DNA from 3 places in the Streptomyces sp. NPDC006393 genome. Region 3 is predicted to be linked to each of the others. Evidence: riboswitches for the same ligand, from Rfam matches in the RefSeq annotation. Region 3 holds a riboswitch; each other region holds the start of a gene.

Region 1 (7,286 bases), on a different contig from region 3:
TGTGAGGTCCTCCGCCCGGCTGCCGCTCGACCTGCCGCTCAGCCGTCCCTGAGCTTCTTCAGCCGTTCCACGTCCGCCGCGTGCCCCTCCTTGCCGCCGGGGGTCTCGATGATCAGGGGGACGCCCTCGGTGGCGGGGTGGGTCAGCAGGGCGCGGAAGGGGTCCTCGCCGATGTGGCCGGCGCCGATGTTCTCGTGCCGGTCCTTGTGGGCGCCCACCACGTCCTTGGAGTCGTTGGCGTGGATCAGCTTCAGCCGGCCGGCGCCGACCGTGTCCACCAGCAGGTCCAGGGTCTGGTGCATGCCGCTCGGGCCGGTCAGGTCGTGCCCGGCGGCGAAGACGTGGCAGGTGTCCAGGCACACGCCCAGCCTCGGATGGTTCTCCAGCGCCTCGAAGTACGGCCCGAAGTCCCAGGTCCGGGAGCAGAGCGAGGCGCCCTGGCCCGCGGTCGACTCCAGCAGCAGGTACGGGTCGTCGTCGTGGGTGAGTTCGTCCAGCAGCGGCAGCAGGTGCGCGCGCACCTGCTCCAGCGCCACGGCCCGGTCCCGGCCGCCGGTCGCGCTCCCCGTGTGCACGACGACGCCCAGCGCGCCGATCTCCCGGCCGCGCCGCAGCGAGTGCCGCAGCGACGCCACCGACCGCTCGACGGTCGCCTCGGTGTGCGAGCCGAAGTTGATCAGGTACGGCGCGTGGACGTACGCCGGTATCGACTCCGCCGCGCAGGCCGCGCGGAACTCCTCGTCCTGCCGCGCACTGCCCGCGGGCGTGGCCCAGCCACGCGGATTGGCGACGAAGACCTGCACGGTCTCGGCGCCCAGCGCACGGGCGTAGGACAGGCCCACGGAGTGCAGACCGCCCGCGACGGGGACATGGCTGCCCACGGGATTGCGGGAGCGGCCCGGCAGGGCCTCAAGGGCGCGGGGAGAGGGGGAGTGCTCACTGCTCACCCGTTCAGGGTGTCACGTGACCGGCGGGCGGCGGCCAGGGGCCGCCGTGATCCCGGTCTCCCCACCGCCGGCGATGACGGCCGTCACCTGATGGTGATCGTTATCGTCGAGCCCTTCGGCGCCCGCTCGCCGCCGTCCACCGACTGCTTCTTGACGGTGTCGCCGAACAGCCCGAGGATCCCGCGGTCCTCGTCGACCTTGAAGCCGGCGTCCTGAAGCGTCTTCTTCGCGTCGTCGACGCTGTCGCCCGTCACGTCCGGCACCTCGACCATCTCCGGGCCCTTGGACAGCGTCAGCGTGACCGTGTCACCCTCGGCGGCCTTGCCGCCGCCCGCCGGGGTCTGCGCGGCGACCTGCCCCTGGTCGTACTCGGAGTTGATCCGCTGCGGCGCGACCGTCACCTTCAGACCCGCCTCCTGAAGGTCGGACCTCGCCTCGTCCAGGTCCTCGCCGGTGACGTCCGGCACGTCCACCGGGCGGCCCTTGCTGACGACGAGCGCGATCGCCGAGCCGGCGTGCCGCTCCGTGCCCGCCTCGGGGTCCGTGCTGATTACCGAGCCCTTGGGGATGCCCTCGCTGAACGCCCGGCTCACCATGCCCGGCTCCAGCCCGGCCTTCTTCAGCAGGCCCTGCGCCTCACCCAGCGGGCGCCCCTTCAGGACGGGCACCTCGACCGTCTCCGGGCCGTCGGAGACGGTGAGCGTCACCGAGTCGTGGCTGCGGATCCGGGCGCCCGCCTCCGGGTCCGTGCTGATGACCGTGCCCCGCGCGACCGTGTCGCTGTAGGCGTGCTTGACGTCCTTGACCCCGAGACCGGCCTCGTCGAGCCGCTGCCGCGCCTGCGCCTCCGTCTTTGCCAGCAGCGGCGGGACCTTGGTGAACTGGCCGGAGTTGATGTACCACACGCCACCGCCGACCCCGAGGACCAGCAGGACGGCGGCGACCACGGTCAGCAGGACGCGCCGGGGCCGGCGGGCCGGACGCCGCGGCGCGGGGGGAGTCTCCAGGCGGCTGGTGCGATGGAGCGCCGCATGGTCCGCGGAGGTCTCGTCGTCCTCGTTCACGGGCAGGGGGCGCGGCACCGTCAGCGCCCGGGGTATGACGCTCGTACGGTCCTCGGCGTTGTCGTGGCCATCGGTGAGCGCCTGCGGCGGCACCGCGTCCAGCTGCTCCGCGCCGAGCGCCGAGCGGGCCTCGCGGACCCGCGCGAGCAGCGCCACCGCGTCGTGCGGCCGTACCTCCGGGTTGCGGGCGGTGGCCGTCGCCACGAGCTCGTCCAGCTCGTACGCGAGCCCCGGCACGGCGGCCGACGGCGCGGGCACGTCCTCGTGGAGGTGCTGGTAGAGCACCTGGGCGGGGCTCTCCCCCTGATGGGGCTTGCCACCGGTCAGCATCTCGTAGAGCACGACCCCGCACGCGTAGACGTCGACCCGGGGGTCGGCGGTGCCCTGTTCGATCTGCTCGGGGGCGAGGTAGGAGACGGTCCCGAGGACCGTGCCGGTGGTGTTCGTCACCGTGTTCACGGCCCGCACCAGACCGAAGTCGGCGACCTTGACCCGGCCGTCGTCCCCTATCAGGACGTTCTCCGGCTTCATGTCGCGGTGCACGAACCCGGCGCGGTGCGCGGCGCCGAGCGCGGCGAGCACCGGCTCCAGGATGTCCAGAGCGGCGCGCGGCTGGAGCGCCCCGCGCTCGCGCAGCACGTCGCGCAGGGTGCAGCCGGAGATGTACTCCATGGCGAGGTAGACGTACGACCCGTCGGTGCCCTGGTCGAAGACCTGCACGACGTTGGGGTGGTCCAGGCGGGCCGCCGACTTGGCCTCCCGTATGAACCGTTCCACGAAGGAGCCGTCGGCCGCGAGCGAGGGGTGCATCACCTTCAGGGCGAGGACGCGGTCCAGGCGGGTGTCCAGGCCCCGGTAGACCGTGGCCATCCCGCCGACGGCGATCCGCGCGTCGACGCGATAACGGCCGTCGAGCACCTGCCCGACCAATGGGTCCTGAAGGGTCGTATCCACGCAGGCGAGTGTACGAGCCACGACGGACACCCACCCCTCCCAGCCGGGTTCGGCAGCGCGACTGAAGCCGACCTGTGACGGTGCCGCCGCCGTCTGCGGGCAGTCGTGCGCCACGGAGCCTGCGGGCAGTCCTGCCGCACGCCAGCCTGCGGGCAGTCGTGCCGCAGGGCGGCACGGGTGAGCGCAGGGCGGCACCCACCCGAGCGGCAAGCGAACGACGCACCGCAACCCCACGAGCACCTAGAAAGCCGGCCGCTCCGGATCCAGCACGGCCAAGCCCTCCGCAGGAGAGGACGCCTCGGCGAAGTGCCGCTTGGGGATCCGCCCCGCCAGCCGCGCCATCCGCCCCGCCGCCACCGCGTGCCGCATCGCCTCGGCCATCACCGCCGGCTCCTGCGCCCGCGTCACCGCGGAGGCGAGCATCACCCCCGCACACCCCAGCTCCATGGCCAGCGCCACGTCCGAGGCCGTGCCGGCGCCCGCGTCCAGGATCACCGGCACGCGCGCGTGCTCGACGATCAGCTGGAAGTTGTGCGGGTTGCGGATGCCAAGACCGGACCCGATCGGCGAGCCCAGCGGCATGATCGCCGCACAGCCCACGTCCTCCAGCTTTCGCGCCAGCACCGGGTCGTCGTTGGTGTACGGCAGCACCGTGAAGCCGTCGTCGACCAGCGTCTCCGCCGCGTCCAGCAGTTCGATCGGGTCCGGCAGCAGCGTCCGCTCGTCGGCGATGACCTCCAGCTTGATCAGGTCGGTGCCCAGCGCCTCGCGCGCGAGACGGGCCGTGAGCACCGCCTCGCCCGCCGTGAAGCAGCCCGCCGTGTTGGGCAGCACCCGGATGCCCAGCTTCTCCAGCACCGACAGCACGGAGCCGTGCACCGAGGGGTTCACCCGGCGCATGGCGACCGTGGTCAGTTCCGTGCCGGACGCCACCAGGGCCCGCTCCAGCACGTCCAGGCTGGGCGCACCGCCCGTGCCCATGATCAGCCGGGACGCGAAGGACGTGGCACCGAGGACAAGGGGATCGTCGGCCATGGGTCAGCCTCCCTGCACCGCGGTCAGCACTTCGACGCGGTCGCCCTCGCTCAGGGTCGTGGACGGCCACTGCGCGCGCGGGACGACGGTCTCGTTGAGGGCGGCGGCCACCCCGGAGGGCGCCGCGGTCAGGCTCCGCACGACGGTGTCCAGAGCGGTGCCGGGCGAGAACCGGTGGGGCTCGCCGTTGACGGAGATGTTCATGCGGGCTGCTCCGTGAGGGCGGCGGCGAAGCGCCGCGGGGTGAAGGGACGGGCCTCGTCCGGGAGTTCGCCGGTGGCCAGGGCGTGCGCCATGGCGTCACCGGTGACCGGGGTGAGCAGCACGCCGTTGCGGTAGTGGCCGGTGGCCAGCAGCAGCCCGTCCAGCTCGGTCGGGCCGAGCAGCGGCGCGTTGTCGGGTGAGCCGGGGCGAAGCCCGGCCCGGGTCTCGGTCAGCGGCAGCTCGGTGATCCCGGGGACCAGTTCGTGGGCGTCGCGCAGCAGTTCGTACACCCCGCCGGCCGTCACCGTCGTGTCCCAGCCCAGCTCCTCGCTGGTGGCGCCGACGACCAGCTCGCCGCTCACCCGCGGCACCAGGTAGACGTGGCTGCCGCGCACCACGGCCCGCACCGTGCGGCTCAGGAACGGCGCGTACCGCTTCGGCACGGTCAGCCGCAGGACCTGCCCCTTGACCGGCCGCACCGGTGGCAGCACCTCGTCCGGCACCCCGGCCAGCTGCCCGCTGCGGCTGCCCGCGGCGAGCACCACCTGTCCCGCGCCGAGCTCCGTGCCGTCGCGCAGCACACAGCCGGCGGCCCGGTCCCCGCGCACGGTGAGCCGCTCGGCCCACGCGCGGTGGACGACCACCCCGGCCCGCTCGCACGCGGCCACCAGGGCGGCGGCGAGCCGTCGCGGGTCGATCTGGTGGTCGCCGTCGACCCGCAGCCCGCCGCGCACGCCCGGCGCGAGCATCGGCTCCAGGCGCCGGCAGTCCCGCCCGGACAGCCACTCCGACTCCAGGCCCGAGGCGCGCTGGAGGTCGTGCAGTTCCCGCAGGTGGGCGCGGTCGTCGGCGTCCAGCGCCACGGCGAGCGTGCCGCAGCGGCGGTAGCCGAGGTCGTGGCCGGTCAGCTCGGTCAGCTCGGCCGCGAAGTCCGGGTAGCGGCGGGCCGAGGCGAGGTTCAGCCCGAGCAGCGTCTGCTCGCCGTAGTGCAGTTCCGTGACGGCGGCCAGCATTCCGGCCGCGACCTGCGCGGCCCCACCGCCCGGTTCGGGGTCCACCACGGCCGTGGTGAACCCGCGCTGCGCGGCCCGCCAGGCCGTCACGAGTCCGATGATCCCGCCCCCGATGACGAGGACGTCTGACGTACGTGGCAACGACATGGGCGTCCAGCCCCTCCCTTCGCCGGCATGACCCGGATCAGGTTCGTACGGTCGGAGGCCGCCAGCCTCCCTCTCAGCCCGGTGCGTCCGGGCTCCCGCGAGTGCTTGTCGGAGGCCACCCTAGCCCCTGGGGCGGAGCACTCGTAAGGGAGCCTCTCGCATGCCCCCTGACCGACCGAACCGTCGGTGACTATGGTGATCAGGTGAGCGAGCAGACGCAGGAACAGGGCATGTCACAGCCGCGGCGGGTGGTCGTCGTCGGTGCGGGCATGGCCGGTGTGCAGACCGCGGTCGCCCTGCGCGAGCAGGGCTTCACCGGCACCGTCACGCTGATCGGCGCCGAACCCCACCAGCCCTACGACCGGCCGCCGCTGTCCAAGGCGGTGCTGCTCGGCAAGGCCGAGGGCTCGGCCTTCGACGTCGACTTCGAGTCGCTCGCCCTCGAACTGCGGCTCGGCTGCGAGGCGCTCGCCGTCCGCCCCGAGGCCCATGTGCTCGACACCTCCGAGGGGCCGGTGCCCTACGACGTCCTCGTCGTGGCCACCGGCGCCGAACCGGTCCGGCTGCCCGGCGCCGAGGGCGTCCCCGGCGTCCATCTGCTGCGCACCCTCGACGACGCCGAACGGCTGCGGCCCGTGCTCGCCGAGCAGCACGACATCGTGGTCGTCGGCGCGGGCTGGATCGGCGCCGAGTTCGCCACCGCCGCCCGCGAGGCGGGCTGCGCGGTGACCGTCGTGGAGGCGGCGGACCGGCCGCTCGCCGGGGCCCTGCCCGCCGAGGTGGCCGCGCCGATGACCACCTGGTACGCCGACAGCGGGGCCGAGCTGCGCACGCACGCGCGCGTGGAGCACGTCGAGCCCGGTGCGGTGGTGCTCGACGACGGCTCACGGCTGCCCGCGGGCGCCGTCGTGGTCGGCATCGGCGCACGCCCCGCGACCGCCTGGCTCGCCGGTTCCGGCATCGCGCTGGGGGAGCAGGGGGAGGTGCTCGCCGACGACCGTCTGCGCACGTCCGTGGCGGACGTGTACGCGGTCGGGGACTGCGCCTCCTTCCCCTCCGGGCGGTACGGCGAGCGGCTGCTCGTCCACCACTGGGACAACGCGCTCCAGGGTCCGCGCACGGTCGCCGCCAACATCATCGGCCTGACGCCCGCCGTCTACGACCCGGTGCCGTACTTCTGGTCCGAGCAGTTCGGCCGTTTCGTGCAGTACGCCGGTCACCACACGTCCGCCGACGCCACCGTCTGGCGCGGCGAGCCGTCCGGCCCGGCGTGGACGGTCTGCTGGCTGCGCGGGGACCGGCTGGTCGCCCTGCTGGCGGTCGGCCGGCCGCGGGACCTGGCACAGGGCAGACGGCTGATCGAGGCCGGCACGCCGATGGACCCGGAGCTGCTGGCGGACCCGGCCAGGCCGCTGAAGGCGGCCACGGCGTAGCGCCGCGGGGCGCGCCACGGGGCGTGTCGCGGGGTTTCGCGGGGGCGTCGCAGGGCGCCGTACGTGCGATGTTCTCCCGCGGGTTCTCCCAGGTGGACGGGCCTGACTTCCGACTGTCAGTGGCGGATGGCAGGCTTGGATCCGTGACCGAGATTGACGCGAAGATCGATGCTCTCGTCCCCGACTGGCTCACCCTGCCCGAGATCGCCGAGATGTTCGGCGTCGAGGTGACGAGGGTGCGGCAGCTGGTGAAGGAGGGCCAGCTCATCGCCGTACGCCGTGGTGAGAACCGCGCACTGCACGTCCCCGCCGCCTTCATCGACGGGGACAAGGTCGTCAAGGGCCTGTCCGGGACCCTGACGCTCCTGCGGGACGACGGTTTCACGGTCGAAGAGATGATCGAGTGGCTCTTCACCCCCGACCCGAGCCTGCCCGGCACCCCCGCGCAGGCCCTGAGCGAGAATCGCGGCACGGAGGTGAAGCGCCGCG
Region 2 (7,286 bases), on a different contig from region 3:
GTATGTGAACGAGACCGGCCCGTACGCCCACAACACCCACCCCGCCGAGACCCTCCGGCCGGCCGAGGACGGCTACCCGGACGCGTACACGCCCACCCAGCGCGACCTTCCCGTCATCAATCGCGGCGACACACTCCGGGTGACCGTCGACCCGGCCCCCGCACCGGCCGCCCAGCCCACCACCGGGCCCGGCCCGCTGTACGTCGTCGGTGACGTGCACGGCTATCTCGACCAGTTGGTCGCCGCCCTGCGGGAACAGGGCCTCGTCGACTCCGCCGGCCAGTGGTGCGCGGGCACCGCGCGGCTGTGGTTCCTCGGCGACTTCACCGACCGCGGCCCGGACGGCATCGGCGTCATCGACCTCGTGATGCGGCTGTCCGCCGAGGCCGCCGCGGCCGGCGGCTACTGCAAGGCCCTCATGGGCAACCACGAACTGCTGCTGCTGGGCGCCAAACGGTTCGGCGACACACCCGTCAACTCCGGGGCCGGCACCGCCACCTTCCAGGCCGCCTGGCTGCTCAACGGCGGCCAGAAGTCCGACATGGACCGCCTCCAGGACCACCACCTTCAGTGGATGGCCCGCCTCGACGCGATCGAGGAGGTCGACGGCTATCTGCTCGTGCACTCCGACACCACCGCCTACCTCGACTACGGCGACTCGATCGAAGAGGTCAACGACACCGTCCGCGAGACGCTCACGCGCAACGACGCGGACGAATGCTGGGACCTGTTCCGCAAATTCACCAAACGCTTCTCCTTCCGCGACGAGGGCGGCGCCGACGCCGTGCGCTCCCTCCTCGATACGTACGGCGGCACCCGCATCGTTCACGGCCACAGCCCCATTCCCTACCTGCTGGGCCACGTCGGCTCCGAGGACGGCGACGACACCGCGGACCCCGTGGTGGAGGGACCGCACGTCTACGCCGACGGACTGGCCATCGCGATGGACGGCGGCGTGACCATGGCCGGAAAGCTGCTGGTCCGGCAACTTCCGCTGGACTCCTGACCGTTCACCGCGCGGGCGTCCCCACGCCGCCCCCGGGCACGGCCGGGCACCCAATGGCACCCAATTTGTGAAAACCCCCTGTCACCGCGCGCCGTCACGGCTCTACCATCGGCTTATCCGTAGCAGGCTCCCCTCCGTTTCTGCCCGACGGCTCGCCGCCATGCGAGCCCCAAGCCCTACGGAGCATCGGGGGATGCACATGAACAGCGTTCCGCAGCACCTGTTGAGCGAGGACCGCCAGGAATACGAGCGGATCCTCGATGAGGCGCTGCGCTCCGCCCCACACCGCCCGGAACTGGCCGCGCTCGGCCAGCGACTCAACGCCGAACAACTGCGCACCATGGCGCTCAACGCCACCGCTCTGATCACCGCGGCGGCCGCCGCCGAGTACCACCACTACGTGAAGATCCGCGAGGAACTGCGCAGGCCCGCACCATCCACCCCGTCGTCCGCCGGCGAGACCGGCTCCTCCGAGCCCGGCGGGGCCGCGACCGGGCTCGCCGCCACCATGGGCGAGGTCGCCGAGACCACCGGCGCGGGCGCGGGCGCCGTCGTCGCGGTCCTCGCCCCCGTGCTCGCCGGAGTCGCGGCGGCCCTCTTCCTGCTCGTCGGCTACATCCTGGAGATGCTGGACCCGGCCCCCGCCTTCGCCCGGACCATGGTCACGGCGGGCTGGGTGTTCGGCGCCGTGACCGCGGCCTCGATCGTCGTCGCGGGCATCGGGCTGCTGCTCACCGCCCTGCGCAACCGCCCGTCGCCCGAGACGGGACCGTACGGCGAACTGGGCGCGGAACTGACCCAGGCCAGGCAGGCCTGGCACGACGCCCTGCTGGAACGCGGCATCCTGCCGTTCCTGCGCGACGCGCTCGCCGCCTCCGGCTCGACCGCACACCGTACGGACCCCTCGGCACCGAGCGGCCGCATCCCGCAACTCGGCTACGGCCGGCCCGGTTTCAGCAGCCCCGACGACGGCGTCCCGAGCTCCCGTCCGAGCTTCTCCAGCCCGGACTTCACCAGCCCGGACTTCGGAGGGCCCGAACACCAGCCGGAGTGACCAGCGCACCGGGGCCGCACCGGCCGACTCCCTCGGGGGCAGGCGGCTACGGCACCGGCTGGTCCGGGAGGCACAAGCGGTGCCCCCGGACCAGTACGACCACGGTGACGCTCCGCCGCGCTCAGTCGGCGATCGGCAGGTACACCCGGTTCCCCGCCTCCGCGAACTCCTTCGACTTCCGAGCCATGCCCTCCTCGATCTCGTCGCGGCTGGTGCCGTGTTCACGCCGGATGTCCTGCGAGATCTTCATCGAACAGAACTTCGGGCCGCACATCGAGCAGAAGTGGGCCGTCTTCGCGGGTTCCGCCGGGAGGGTCTCGTCGTGGAACTCCCGTGCCGTGTCCGGGTCGAGGGCGAGGTTGAACTGGTCCTCCCACCGGAACTCGAAGCGGGCGTCGGACAGGGCGTCGTCCCACTGCTGCGCACCGGGGTGTCCCTTGGCGAGGTCGGCTGCGTGAGCGGCGATCTTGTAGGTGATGACACCGGTCTTGACGTCGTCCCGGTTGGGCAGGCCCAAGTGCTCCTTGGGCGTGACGTAGCAGAGCATGGCCGTGCCCCACCAGGCGATCATCGCGGCACCGATGCCGGAGGTGATGTGGTCGTACGCCGGAGCGACGTCCGTCGTCAGCGGGCCGAGCGTATAGAACGGAGCTTCATCGCAGATCTCCTGCTGAAGGTCGATGTTCTCCTTGATCTTGTGCATCGGGACGTGTCCCGGGCCCTCGATCATGGTCTGTACGTGGAAACGCCCGGCGATGCGGTTGAGTTCCCCGAGCGTGCGCAACTCCGCGAACTGGGCCTCGTCGTTGGCGTCCGCGATGGAGCCCGGCCTGAGACCGTCACCGAGGGAGTACGTGACGTCGTAGGCGGCGAGGATCTCGCAGAGCTCCTCGAAGTTCTCGTAGAGGAACGACTCCTTGTGGTGCGCGAGACACCAGGCCGCCATGATCGAGCCGCCGCGCGAGACGATGCCGGTCTTGCGGTTCGCGGTCAGCGGCACATACGCCAGGCGCACGCCGGCGTGGACCGTCATGTAGTCCACGCCCTGTTCGGCCTGCTCGACGACCGTGTCCTTGTAGATCTCCCAGGTCAGCTCCTCGGCCTTGCCGTCGACCTTCTCCAGGGCCTGGTAGAGCGGCACGGTGCCGATGGGAACAGGGGAGTTGCGCAGCACCCACTCACGGGTGGTGTGGATGTTGCGGCCGGTGGAGAGGTCCATGACCGTGTCGGCGCCCCAGCGGGTCGCCCAGGTCATCTTCTCGACCTCCTCCTCGATCGAGGAGGTGACCGCGGAGTTGCCGATGTTCGCGTTGACCTTCACCAGGAACCGCTTGCCGATGATCATCGGCTCGATCTCCGGGTGGTTGACGTTGGCCGGCAGTACCGCGCGACCCGCCGCGATCTCCTCGCGGACGACCTCGGGAGAAACGTTCTCCCGGAGTGCCACGAACTCCATCTCCGGCGTGATCTCCCCGCGGCGCGCGTACGCGAGTTGCGTCACCGCCTGGCCGCCACGCCCGCGGCGCGGCTGGCGCGGCCGGCCCGGGAACACCGCGTCGAGGTTGCGCAGGCCCCCACGCGGCGAGGTGTGCTTGATCCCGTCGTCCTCGGGACGTACGGGACGGCCCGCGTACTCCTCGGTGTCGCCGCGGGTGATGATCCAGTTCTCCCGCAGCGGTGACAGGCCCCTGCGGACATCGGTGTCGACGAGCGGATCGGTGTACGGGCCCGAGGTGTCGTACAGCGTGACCGACTGCCCGTTGGTGAGGTGCACCTGACGGACCGGCACCCGCAGGTCGGGGCGTGAACCCTCGACATACCCCTTGTGCCAGCCGATGGACTTCCCGGCCTCCTGGGACTTCTCGTCCTGAGCGGAGGCAGGCGTGCGTACGTCCTTGTTGGTCATGAGACCTACTCCCTACGCCGGCATTACCCGGTAACAGGTTCGGCGGTCGACGCAGCGGTTCTCGTCTGCCGGCGTTTCATGTGAAACATCACTCGTTCCACGTGAAACATCGCAAAGACGAAGGTCAGCGCCCTCTCAGCCCGGTGCTCCGAGCTCCCGCGTGTGCAAAGGTGTCTCCACGCTAGCGTCATTTGTGGCGCGGTGAACAGTGGGCCCCTGCCGTTCTTGCGATGATCTGGCGGTGACCACGACACAGCAGTCCCCCCACGGGCCGCCTCCCGGGAGTGGCGGGCACGCGCACGCGCACGGCCACAGCCATGGACCGGCCGCCCCCGTCTCCCAGCACCTCCGCAAGGTCATCGCGGCCATCCTGATCCCGTTCGCCGCCGCGGTCGTGGTCGGGCTCGTGGTGCTCTGGCCCGGCGGCGCACCGTCGCACCAGCGCACCGGTGTGGGCTTCGACCGGCAGACGCAGCAGGCCACGGTCACCAAGGTGGTGGCGGTGAGCTGCAAGTCGGTGAACGCCTCCGGGGACACGCCGACCGGCGACACCTCGACGGCCGAGGGCTCCTCCGCGCAAGCCCAGGCGACCGGCACCTGCAAGAAGGCCACGGTCCGTGTCGACACCGGCAACGACAAGGGGCGTACCTTCACCGAGATCGTGCAGCCGGACCAGTCACGGCAGTTGCACCAGGGCGAGGAGGTCGTGGTCGCCTACGAACCCTCCGCACCGAAGGAACTGCAGTACTCGGTCACCGACGTCAACCGGCGCTTCCCGATGGCGCTGCTGGCCGGTGTCTTCGCGCTCGCCGTCGTGGTCGTGGGGCGGATGCGGGGCGTCATGGCGCTGATCGCGCTGGCGGTCAGCTTCCTGGTGCTGAACCTGTTCGTCCTGCCCGCGATTCTCCAGGGTTCGAACCCGCTGCTCGTGGCCGTGGTGGGGTCGAGCGCCATCATGCTGATCGCCCTGTACATGTGTCATGGCCTGTCCGCCCGCACATCGGTGGCGGTGCTCGGTACGCTGATCTCGCTGGTGCTGATCGGCGTCCTGGGCTCACTGTTCATCGGCTGGGCCGCGCTCACCGGCAACACCGACGACAACACCGGTCTGATCCATGGCCTGTACCCGTCGATCGACATGAGCGGTCTGCTGCTCGCCGGGGTCATCATCGGCTCGCTCGGCGTCCTCGACGACGTGACCGTGACGCAGACGTCGGCGGTCTGGGAGCTGCACGAGGCCAATCCGGCGATGGGCTGGCGCGGTTTGTACCGCGCGGGCATCCGCATCGGCCGCGACCACATCGCGTCCGTCGTCAACACCCTTGTCCTGGCCTACGCGGGCGCGGCGCTTCCGCTGCTGCTGCTCTTCTCCATCGCGCAGAGCAGCGTGGGGACCGTCGCCAACAGTGAGCTGGTCGCGGAGGAGATCGTCCGCACGCTGGTGGGCTCGATCGGCCTGGTCGCCTCCGTGCCGGTCACCACCGCCCTCGCGGCACTCGTGGTCTCGGCCGACCGTACGGGGAGCGGGCCGATGCCCGGGCGCGCGATGCCCGGCGTGCCGGCTCCCGCGCGCGGCGGCAGGGGAAGACGCCGCAAGCGGTGACCCCGGGGGACGGGATCTCCTGTCGCTTCATGTGACCGGGGTACGCGGTGAAGCGTTACGCCACCGCACACGCCCCGTTGCCGAAACGCTTCAGCCCGCGCTCTGTTCCTCGGCCAGGATGCGCCCCAGGGCCTCGTCGAGGTGCGCGTCGAAGTCGGCCAGAGCACCCTCTTGGCCCAGCGGCACCAACTTGTCCGTGCGGTCCAGGAACGCCACGAGAGGTGCCGTGGAGGAACGGAACAGCGCCCGGTCGCCGCCGACCTGAAGGCGGATCAGAACCTCGCTCAGCGAGTCCGCGTCCGCGGGCGAGATCCGGACATCGCCGTCCCCGCACGGTGTGCCCACCCCGTCGATCAGCAGCTCCCGTCCGAAGGCCCAGGTCACGGGGGCATCTCCGGGCAAGTGGAACGTCAGCCGTACGGCGTAGGGATCACAGGTCTCGTACCGCAGCTCCACCGGGATGCGGAAGGAGAGCTCCTCGGACACGAGAAAGCTCATCATGACCTCTGCCTGTACGGACTCGCGCATCGCTACCCCGTCATCTGCCGTCGACTGGCCGGGAATCATCCCCGTGACACTGTGGCATCTTGCTGAACGTACACAGCAGATCACAAGGAGTAAGTTTTCAGATACTGATAGCGAGCGCGAGGGCGCCGGCACACCGTTCCACCTCGTGCTGCAGTTGCAGCGCCGCGGTCATCAGCCGGTCGTCCTGGTGGGCGGGAAGCGACAGGGCGAACGTCACCGCCGTCGCGCCCACCGTGATGGGAACGGCCGCGCAGACCGTCCCCAGGGCGTACTCCTGCCGCTCCGTCACCGGCTGCATCCGGCGCATCCGTTCCAGACGCCGCAGAAAGCTGTGATCGTCACGGACCGTGTACGGAGTGATGGACCGCACGGGATAGCGGTCGAGGTGGTCGCGGCGGGCGCCGTCGTCCAGCTGGGACAGCAGGCACTGGCCGATGGCGTGCGCATGCCCGGTCTCCCGGAAGTCGGCCCACTCCTCGACCGCCGGACCGGCCGGGGTGTCGGAGACGCACATGACGTCGATCTCGCCGTCCCGGTACATCGCGTAGTACACGGGCGCACCGATCAGATCACGCCATTGTGCGAGCGTCTCGACGATCGTGGTGCGACGTTTCTGCGCGGCTCCGCTGCTGCTCAGCCGCTCGGCCGCCTCACCCAGGAAGAACAGCCCCCGGTCGCGGTGCAGATAGCCCTCATGGACCAGGGTGCGCAACAGGTGATATGCGGTGGGAAGGGCGAGGCCGGTCTCACGGGCCAGTTGTTTGGCCGGAGCTCCGTACTCGTGGCGCGCGACGGTTTCCAGCAGGCGCATCGCGCGCTGCACCGATCCGATGAGGGTCTGCTGCGGCTGAGCGTCCTGCTGCTCCAGCGTCGTCCCGGCATAGGACTGCCCCACCGGCGGCGCGGAGCGCGGCTGTGCGGGAAGCCCCGGGGAACGGGACGGCGTCCGGGGGCCAGGAGGCGCGTGCGGTCCTGCGGGTGCGGTGTCAACCGTGGCCAAGGGTCACTCCCGTAGCACGAGGGGGCAGCCCGTGCGGGGAGACACGGGTGGGAAACGCTGCCCGCGGGGGTCCTGCCCCCACGTCGATGCCCGGACCCTATCCGCCCGCCACCGCTTGCGGGCGGCCTGTCCGGGAAACTTCCCCCCCGCGAGGGAACCGGCGATTCCTGTTACCGATCACCGGTGTCC
Region 3 (7,286 bases):
CCGCGGTCGGTGACTCCAACCTCGCCGAGACCGGTGCGAACTCCAACACCGGCCTGATCGCCGGCATCGCGGCCGCCCTGGTCGTCGTCGGCGGCGGCGCGGTCTTCTTCGGCCTGCGCCGTCGCGGAGCGAACAGCGGGCGCTGACACGCCTGCGTCCGGACGCCGGACGCCTCGGTACGCCGCCTGTGGCCCGTCCCCGAACCCGGGGGCGGGCCACAGGCGTTCACGCCGGCCGTGTGATCAGCCGAGCACCGCGACGTCGGCCGGGTCGAACTCCACGCCGACCTCGTCCCCGACCTCCGGTGCCGACCGCAGCGGGCAGGCCGCCTCCAGGCGCGGCGCGTCCTGCGGCTGGAGGTGGACGGCGACATGGGTGCCCTTGAAGGCGCGCGCGGCGACCCGGCAGCGCAGGCCCTCGTCGGTGGGCACGAGACGGACACCGGCGGGCCGTACGACGAGGGTGCGGGCGCCCTGGGGGGCGTCCCCGGGCACCGGAACCTTGCCCCACGGGGTGACCGCCGTCTCCCCCTCGACCCTCGCCTCGACGACGTTCTCGAAGCCGAGGAAGCGGGCCACGAACGCGTCCGCCGGCCGCTGCCACACCTCAAGGGGCGTACCGGACTGGGCGATCCGGCCCTCCCGCATCACCACCACCCGGTCGGCGAGCGCGAACGCCTCGCCCTGGTCATGGGTGACGGCCAGCACGGTGGTGCCCAACCGCCCGAACAGCTCCCGCAGTTCGACGACGAGGCGTTCGCGCAGCGAGCGGTCGAGCTGGCCGAGGGGTTCGTCGAGCATCAGCAGCCGGGGCCGGGGCGCGAGAGCGCGGGCGAGCGCCACCCGCTGCTGCTCACCGCCGGAGAGCGCGGCCACGGCCCGGGCGCCGGCGCCCGGCAGCCCGACCAGCTCCAGCAACTCCTCCACCCTGGCGGCCCGTTCGCTCTTCGGCGCGCCGCGCATCCGCAGCCCGAAACCGACGTTCCCGGCCACGTCCCGCTGCGGGAAGAGCTGATGGTCCTGGAACATCAGGCCGACCTCGCGCCGGTGCGCCGGCACCCCCGTCCGGTCCCGCCCGTCGAGCAGCACCCGCCCGGAGTCCAGCGGCTGGAGTCCGGCCACCGCCCGCAGCAGCGTCGACTTGCCGCTGCCGCTGGGTCCGAGCACACACACGATCTCGTGTTCGGCGACCGTGAGATCGACGGCGTCGAGCGCGGCCCGCCCGCCGAAGCGGACGGTCGCGGCCTGAAGGCCCAACAGCATCTAGAACTCCCCGCTCCGGTCGGTGCGCAGCCGTTCGAGGACGAGCAGCGCCACCGCGCACACCACCATGAGAATCGTCGACAGGGCCATGGCCTGCCCGTAGTTGAGGTCGCCGGGCCGTGACAGCAGCCGGGCCACGGCGACCGGCAGGGTCGGGTTGTCGGGCCGGGCGATGAACACGGTCGCCCCGAACTCCCCCAGTGACACCGCGAAGGCGAATCCGGCGGCGACCAGCAGCGCCCGCCGCACCATCGGCAGGTCGACCTCCCGCCACACCCGCCACGGCGACGCCCCGAGCACGGCCGCCGCCTCCCGCAGCCGTACGTCCACCGCGCGCAGCACCGGCAGCATGGTCCGCACCACGAAGGGCACGCCGACCAGGGCCTGGGCCAGCGGGACCAGGATCCAGGACTGCCTGAGGTCGAGGGGCGGCTCGTCCAGCGCGATCAGGAAGCCGAAGCCGACCGTCACGGCCGACACCCCGAGCGGCAGCATCAGCAGCGCGTCGAAGCCGCGCACGATCCGGCCGGAGTCCCGGCGGGCGAGCGCGGCCGCGGCGAGGCCGCCCACGGCCACGGCGACGGCGGTCGCGGCGGCGGCGTAGGACAGGGAGGCGCCGATGGCGTGGATCGGCGCGACCAGGAAGGTGCCGCCGTCGGCGTCGGTCAGCGCCCGGTAGTAGCCGAAGCCGGGTGCGGTGAGCGAGCGCTGCACCAGCACGGCGAGCGGCAGCAGCAGGAGCAGGGCGATCGTGGCGAGGACGGCGGCCAGCAGCGCCCACTGGCCCGCGCCGCGCGGACGGCGGGCCGTGAGGGAGGCGTCCACCAGCTTCAGCGCGGACTCCCGGTGCCGTACGGTCCAGGCGTGCACGGCCAGGATCGCGCCCACCGCCAGGAACTGGACGATGGTCAGCACGGCGGCGGTGGACAGGTCGAAGATCTCGGAGGTCTGCCGGTAGATCTCCACCTCGAGGGTGGAGAAGGTGGGGCCGCCGAGGATCTGCACCACGCCGAAGGAGGTGAAGGTGAACAGGAAGACCATGAGCGCGGCGGCGGCGAGGGCCGGGGCCAGGGCGGGCAGGGTGACCTTGCGCCAGGCCGTCAGCGGCGAGGCGCCCAGCATCCGGGCGGCCTCCTCCTGCCGCGGGTCGAGCTGGGCCCACAGCCCGCCCACCGTCCGTACGACGACCGCGTAGTTGAAGAAGACATGGGCCAGCAGGATCGCCCACACCGTGGTGTCCAGCCGCAGACCCCACAGCTCGTCGAGCAGCCCCCCGCGCCCGACCAGGGCGAGGAAGGCGGTGCCGACGACGACGGTGGGCAGCACGAACGGCACGGTGACCACGGCCCGAAGGACCTGGCGGCCGGGGAAGTCGAAGCGGGCCAGGACATACGCGCCGGGCAGCGCGACCAGCAGGGTGAGCGCGGTGGACGCGAGCGCCTGCCAGGTGGTGAACCACAGCACGTGCCGGATGTCGGACTGTCCGAGCACGTCCACGATCCGCCCGACGTGCCAGGTCCCGTCGTCCTTCAGACCGCGCCGGACGATCGCGGCGACGGGGTAGGCGAAGAACACCGCGAAGAACGCGACGGGCACGGCCATCAGGCCGAGCCGCGCCGCGTTCCCCTTGCGGCCGCCCGTACGGTCCCTGCCGCCGGCTACTTCAGGACGAGCGAGGTCCACGACTTGACCCACTGATCACGGTCGGCGGCGATCTTGTCGGGGGCCATGGTCTCCGGGTCCTTGGCCTGGGGGCCGTACTCGGTGAACTCCGCAGGCACCTGGGCGCCCTTGGTCACCGGGTAGACGAACATGTTCAGCGGCATGTCGTCCTGGAACCGCTTGGTGAGCAGGAAGTCGAGGAACGCCTTGCCGCCCTTGGTGTTCCGGGCGTTGCTGAGCAGTCCCGCGTACTCGATCTGCCGGAAGCAGGTGCCGTACGCCACCCCGGTCGGCGCGGTCTTCGGCCTGGGGTCGGCGTAGACGACCTCGGCGGGCGGCGAGGACGCGTAGGAGACGACGAGCGGACGGTCGCCCTTGGCCTTCTTTCCGCCCGCGGATCCCGAGAACTCCTGGTCGTAGGCCTGCTCCCAGCCGTCGACGACCTTCACGCCGTTGGCCTTGAGCTTCTTCCAGTAGTCCTGCCAGCCGTCGTCACCGTACTTGGCGGCGCTGCCCAGCAGGAAGCCGAGGCCGGGCGAGGAGGTGGCGGCGTTCTCGGTGACGAGCAGGTTCTTGTACTGCGGCTTGACGAGGTCGTCGAAGGAGGCCGGCGGGGCCAGCTTGTGGTCGGCGAAGTACTTCTTGTCGTAGTTGACGCAGATGTCGCCGGAGTCGATCGGTGTGACCCGGTGCTCGGCCTCGTCGACCCGGTACTCGGGGAGCACCAGGTCGGAGCCCTTGGCCTGGTACGGCTGGAACAGGCCGTTGTCGAGGGCGCGGGAGAGCAGCGTGTTGTCGACACCGAAGAAGACGTCGCCCTGCGGGTTGTCCTTGGTGAGGATGGCCTTGTTGACGGCCTGGCCGGCGTCGCCGTCCTCGAGGACCTTGACGGTGTAGCCGGAGCTCTTCTCGAAGTCCTGGAGCACGTTCTTGGAGACGGCCCACGAGTTGTGGCTGACGAGGGTCACGGTCTTGGAGTCCGCGGCCTTTGACGTCCCCTTGCCGTCGGTCGAGCCGCACGCGGACAGCGTGACGAGGCCGAGTCCGACCGCCACGGCGACGAACGTCTTGTTGTGCACTGGATGTCCTCCTGGGGGTTGGCCAGGAAGAGACGCGGCCCTGCCCGGGATCCGCGAGGATGCCCGGGCAGGGCGCAACAGCTCGAGTGATGACCGAACTTCCTACCCAGAATGACCTGGGCGAGGTTCAGAGGGTCTGCGGCCGGTGCCGCACTCTCAGCGCTGTGGCGCTCCCCTGTCGGAATATGAAGATATGAACGCCCACAGACTACCGCCCGTCCGGCTCCCGGCCACCACCCGGCCGTCGACGGGCCACCACCCGACCATCGACCGGCCACCGTCCGGCCGTCGACGGACCAATGTCCGGCCGTCGTCCGGCCACCGTCCGTCCGGCTACCTCTCGGTGGCCGCCAGCTGACCGCACGCCCCGTCGATCTCCTGGCCGCGGGTGTCCCGGACGGTCACCGGCACCCCGTGCGCCGCGATCGCCTCGACGAACGCCTTCTCGTCCTCGGGGCGGGAGGCGGTCCACTTGGAGCCGGGGGTCGGGTTGAGCGGGATCAGATTGACGTGCACCGGCTTGCCCCTCAGGAGGCGGCCGAGCCGGTCGCCGCGCCAGGCCTGGTCGTTGATGTCCCGGATCAGCGCGTACTCGATGGACAGCCGGCGCCCGGACTTCGCGCTGTACTCGAAACCGGCGTCCAGCACCTCCCGCACCTTCCACCGTGTGTTCACGGGAACGAGGGTGTCGCGCAGCTCGTCGTCGGGGGCGTGCAGGGAGATGGCGAGCCGGCACTTGAGGCCCTCGTCGGCGAACCGGTGGATCGCCGGCACCAGGCCCACCGTGGAGACGGTGATCCCGCGCTGGGAGAGCCCCAGCCCGTCCGGCTCGGGGTCCGTCAGCGCGCGGATGGCACGGATCACCCGGTTGTAGTTGGCGAGCGGCTCGCCCATGCCCATGAAGACGATGTTGGACAGCCGCGCCGGTCCCCCGGGCACCTCGCCGTCCCGCAGCGCCCGCATCCCGTCCACGATCTGATGCACGATCTCGGCGGTCGACAGATTCCGGTCGAGTCCGGCCTGGCCGGTGGCACAGAACGGGCAGTTCATCCCGCACCCGGCCTGCGAACTGATGCACATGGTCACCCGGTCCGGGTAGCGCATCAGCACCGACTCCACGAGCGTGCCGTCGAACAGCCGCCACAGCGTCTTGCGGGTGGTCCCCTGGTCGGTCGACAGATGCCGCACGACCGTCATCAGCTCGGGAAGCAGCGCCTCCTGCAGCTTCACGCGCGATCCGGCCGGAATGTCGGTCCACTGCTCCGGGTCGTGCGCGTACCGCGCGAAGTAGTGCTGCGAGAGCTGCTTGGCACGAAACGGCTTCTCACCGATCGCGGCCACGGCCTCCTTGCGCTCGGCGGGCGAGAGATCGGCAAGGTGCCGCGGCGGCTTCTTGGCTCCGCGCGGGGCGACGAAAGTGAGTTCTCCGGGCTTGGGCATGGTGGTACCAGTGTCGCAGATCATCTCCGGGGCCCCAGGCCGGAGCGGGGTGGGGGTGGTCATCTGCGGGCGGCGCCTGTCAGGGGACGGCCCGGGCCCGGCGCTGTCAGCTCTCCAGGTGCAGGCTTCACAGACAGGGCCGCGCGCACTGTTCCATGGTTCGCGGCATGCCACGTTGGAGAGAACCCTTACGGAGAAGGCCCGCTACGTGGGGGGAACATGGGTCCTAGGTTTTCGATCATGATACATACTGCTATACGCAGCTTGGATCTCTACGTAACCCTGGGAGCGGCGGTTACATTCGGCGTTCTAGGCCTGGTGGGGAACGCCTCACAGAACGTAATAACCTCCGGAATTCTAGCAATCCTGGCCCTTGTAGCCATATCTCTTTTGAGGTTGCGCTCACAGGGTGAAAAGATCAATCAGTCTCTGGCTGAAATCAAAGACCGACCGAGCGCAGATCGCTTCTTCTCCGAGGTTGACGACAGGGATGAGATCAGGGAGATGATCTCGTCATCGCGAGAAGTATGGCTTCACGGCTGGACGCTCGGAATACACCTTGTCTCATACGCGGATGAGATCAGGAGAGCCGTCACCAAAGGTCTGCATATCAAAATTCTCGTGATTGAACCGCATAGCACGGCCATGACTGTCGCGGCCAGCGAGGCAGAGAACCATAGTGCAGACGAACTCAGCTCCAACTTGGAGGCCAACCTCAGAAGACTGGCTGCACCGATCGAAGGACCCATAGCTGGAAAATTGGAGATCAAGACCCTCAGTTACGTTCCTCACAACACGGTCATCGCTTCCGATCCGTCAGCCAGACATGGGAAAATTGTCATGCGAATCGCGACTTTCCGGGCGGACCATTGGCAGCGGCCAACCTTTACAGTCACTCGGCAGAACGATCCCGGGTGGTACGACTTCTTCAAGACGCAGTTTGACAGCAAGTGGGAATCAGGACGCCTGTATGCGTCACTCCCGTAGAACGGACGCCACAAGCCGGTCCACTGATCACGGGTCTCGCCCGCCGGCAAGGCTGACGAAGCCCATGGGCGTCAGTGGTCGCCACTGAGCGACGGCGGCCGGCCCACAAGGGTGGCTTCACCCCCTGCCTCAAGGGGCACACGGTCAGTGAGACTCACGGAGGTACGAGATGAGCGCCGGAGAACGGGCCAAGGCAAAGGCCGAACAGATCGTCGGAAAGACCGTGCGGACGGCGGCCCACGCGATGCACAAAGAAGCCCTCGCGGCGAAAGGCGCCGCTCTCGAAGCACGAGGCAAGATGCGGGGCGCGAAGGAACAGACCAAGGGCTCCTTCAAGCGCTGAGCGTGCTGCCGCAGGCTTGAACCCGTACCAGGAACGGCTGAAGGCCCAGGGAGAGGGAAACGACCTCTTGCCTGGGCCTGCGGTGTTCGGAGCGGGCGTCAGGTGGTGGATCCGCGGATCGGGGGCTCAGCTCTCGGGGTCGTACATGATCTCGCGCACCTCCTGTGCGCACCGGCACGCCTCGGCGATCTTCGCAGCCCACATGAGCGCGTCCTCGCGCGAGGGGACCTCGATGATCGAGAAACCGCCGACGACCGCCTTGGTCTCGGGGAACGGTCCGTCCGTGACCGTGCCGTCGGTGGCCACGAGGCTCGCCTGCTGACGTTCCACCCCGGCGCCGAAGATCCAGACACCTGCGTCCTTGGCCTCCTGGACCACCCGGTGGGAGGCCTCGCCGACCGCCGCGAAGTCCTCCTCGGGGAAGGTCATCGATCCGTCGTCGAACGAGATCAGGTACCGCGCCATCGTGTTCGCCTCCATGTTCAGCGACCACCCGGCCGCCTCGTCGCTGCT

What was found. A riboswitch is a leader RNA that binds a small molecule or an ion and turns the genes downstream of it on or off. The one in region 3 is predicted to bind thiamine pyrophosphate.
Region 1: linked by a shared signal. The riboswitch ahead of thiO (glycine oxidase ThiO) and the one ahead of ABZ484_RS11060 (thiamine ABC transporter substrate-binding protein) in region 3 are both predicted to bind thiamine pyrophosphate.
Region 2: linked by a shared signal. The riboswitch ahead of thiC (phosphomethylpyrimidine synthase ThiC) and the one ahead of ABZ484_RS11060 (thiamine ABC transporter substrate-binding protein) in region 3 are both predicted to bind thiamine pyrophosphate.

Annotation. Positions count from the first base shown of each region.
Region 1 is NZ_JBEXZD010000006.1:71,063-78,348, forward strand. It holds gene ABZ484_RS04850 (sulfite oxidase-like oxidoreductase) at 1-5, shown strand, start outside; gene ABZ484_RS04855 (deoxyribonuclease IV) at 39-947, opposite strand; gene pknB (Stk1 family PASTA domain-containing Ser/Thr kinase) at 1,031-2,965, opposite strand; gene ABZ484_RS04865 (thiazole synthase) at 3,206-4,000, opposite strand; gene thiS (sulfur carrier protein ThiS) at 4,004-4,204, opposite strand; gene thiO (glycine oxidase ThiO) at 4,201-5,364, opposite strand; TPP riboswitch at 5,362-5,473, opposite strand; gene ABZ484_RS04880 (FAD-dependent oxidoreductase) at 5,568-6,797, shown strand; gene ABZ484_RS04885 (Rv2175c family DNA-binding protein) at 6,941-7,286, shown strand, end outside.
Region 2 is NZ_JBEXZD010000031.1:354-7,639, forward strand. It holds gene ABZ484_RS15475 (metallophosphoesterase) at 1-1,006, shown strand, start outside; gene ABZ484_RS15480 (hypothetical protein) at 1,200-2,060, shown strand; gene thiC (phosphomethylpyrimidine synthase ThiC) at 2,182-3,966, opposite strand; TPP riboswitch at 3,959-4,136, opposite strand; gene ABZ484_RS15490 (YibE/F family protein) at 4,208-5,569, shown strand; gene ABZ484_RS15495 (SsgA family sporulation/cell division regulator) at 5,660-6,097, opposite strand; gene ABZ484_RS15500 (IclR family transcriptional regulator C-terminal domain-containing protein) at 6,195-6,992, opposite strand.
Region 3 is NZ_JBEXZD010000018.1:14,167-21,452, reverse strand. It holds gene ABZ484_RS11075 (LAETG motif-containing sortase-dependent surface protein) at 1-146, shown strand, start outside; gene ABZ484_RS11070 (ABC transporter ATP-binding protein) at 243-1,262, opposite strand; gene ABZ484_RS11065 (iron ABC transporter permease) at 1,263-2,864, opposite strand; gene ABZ484_RS11060 (thiamine ABC transporter substrate-binding protein) at 2,921-4,003, opposite strand; TPP riboswitch at 4,085-4,190, opposite strand; gene rlmN (23S rRNA (adenine(2503)-C(2))-methyltransferase RlmN) at 4,337-5,443, opposite strand; gene ABZ484_RS11050 (hypothetical protein) at 5,708-6,430, shown strand; gene ABZ484_RS11045 (hypothetical protein) at 6,600-6,773, shown strand; gene ABZ484_RS11040 (YciI family protein) at 6,900-7,253, opposite strand.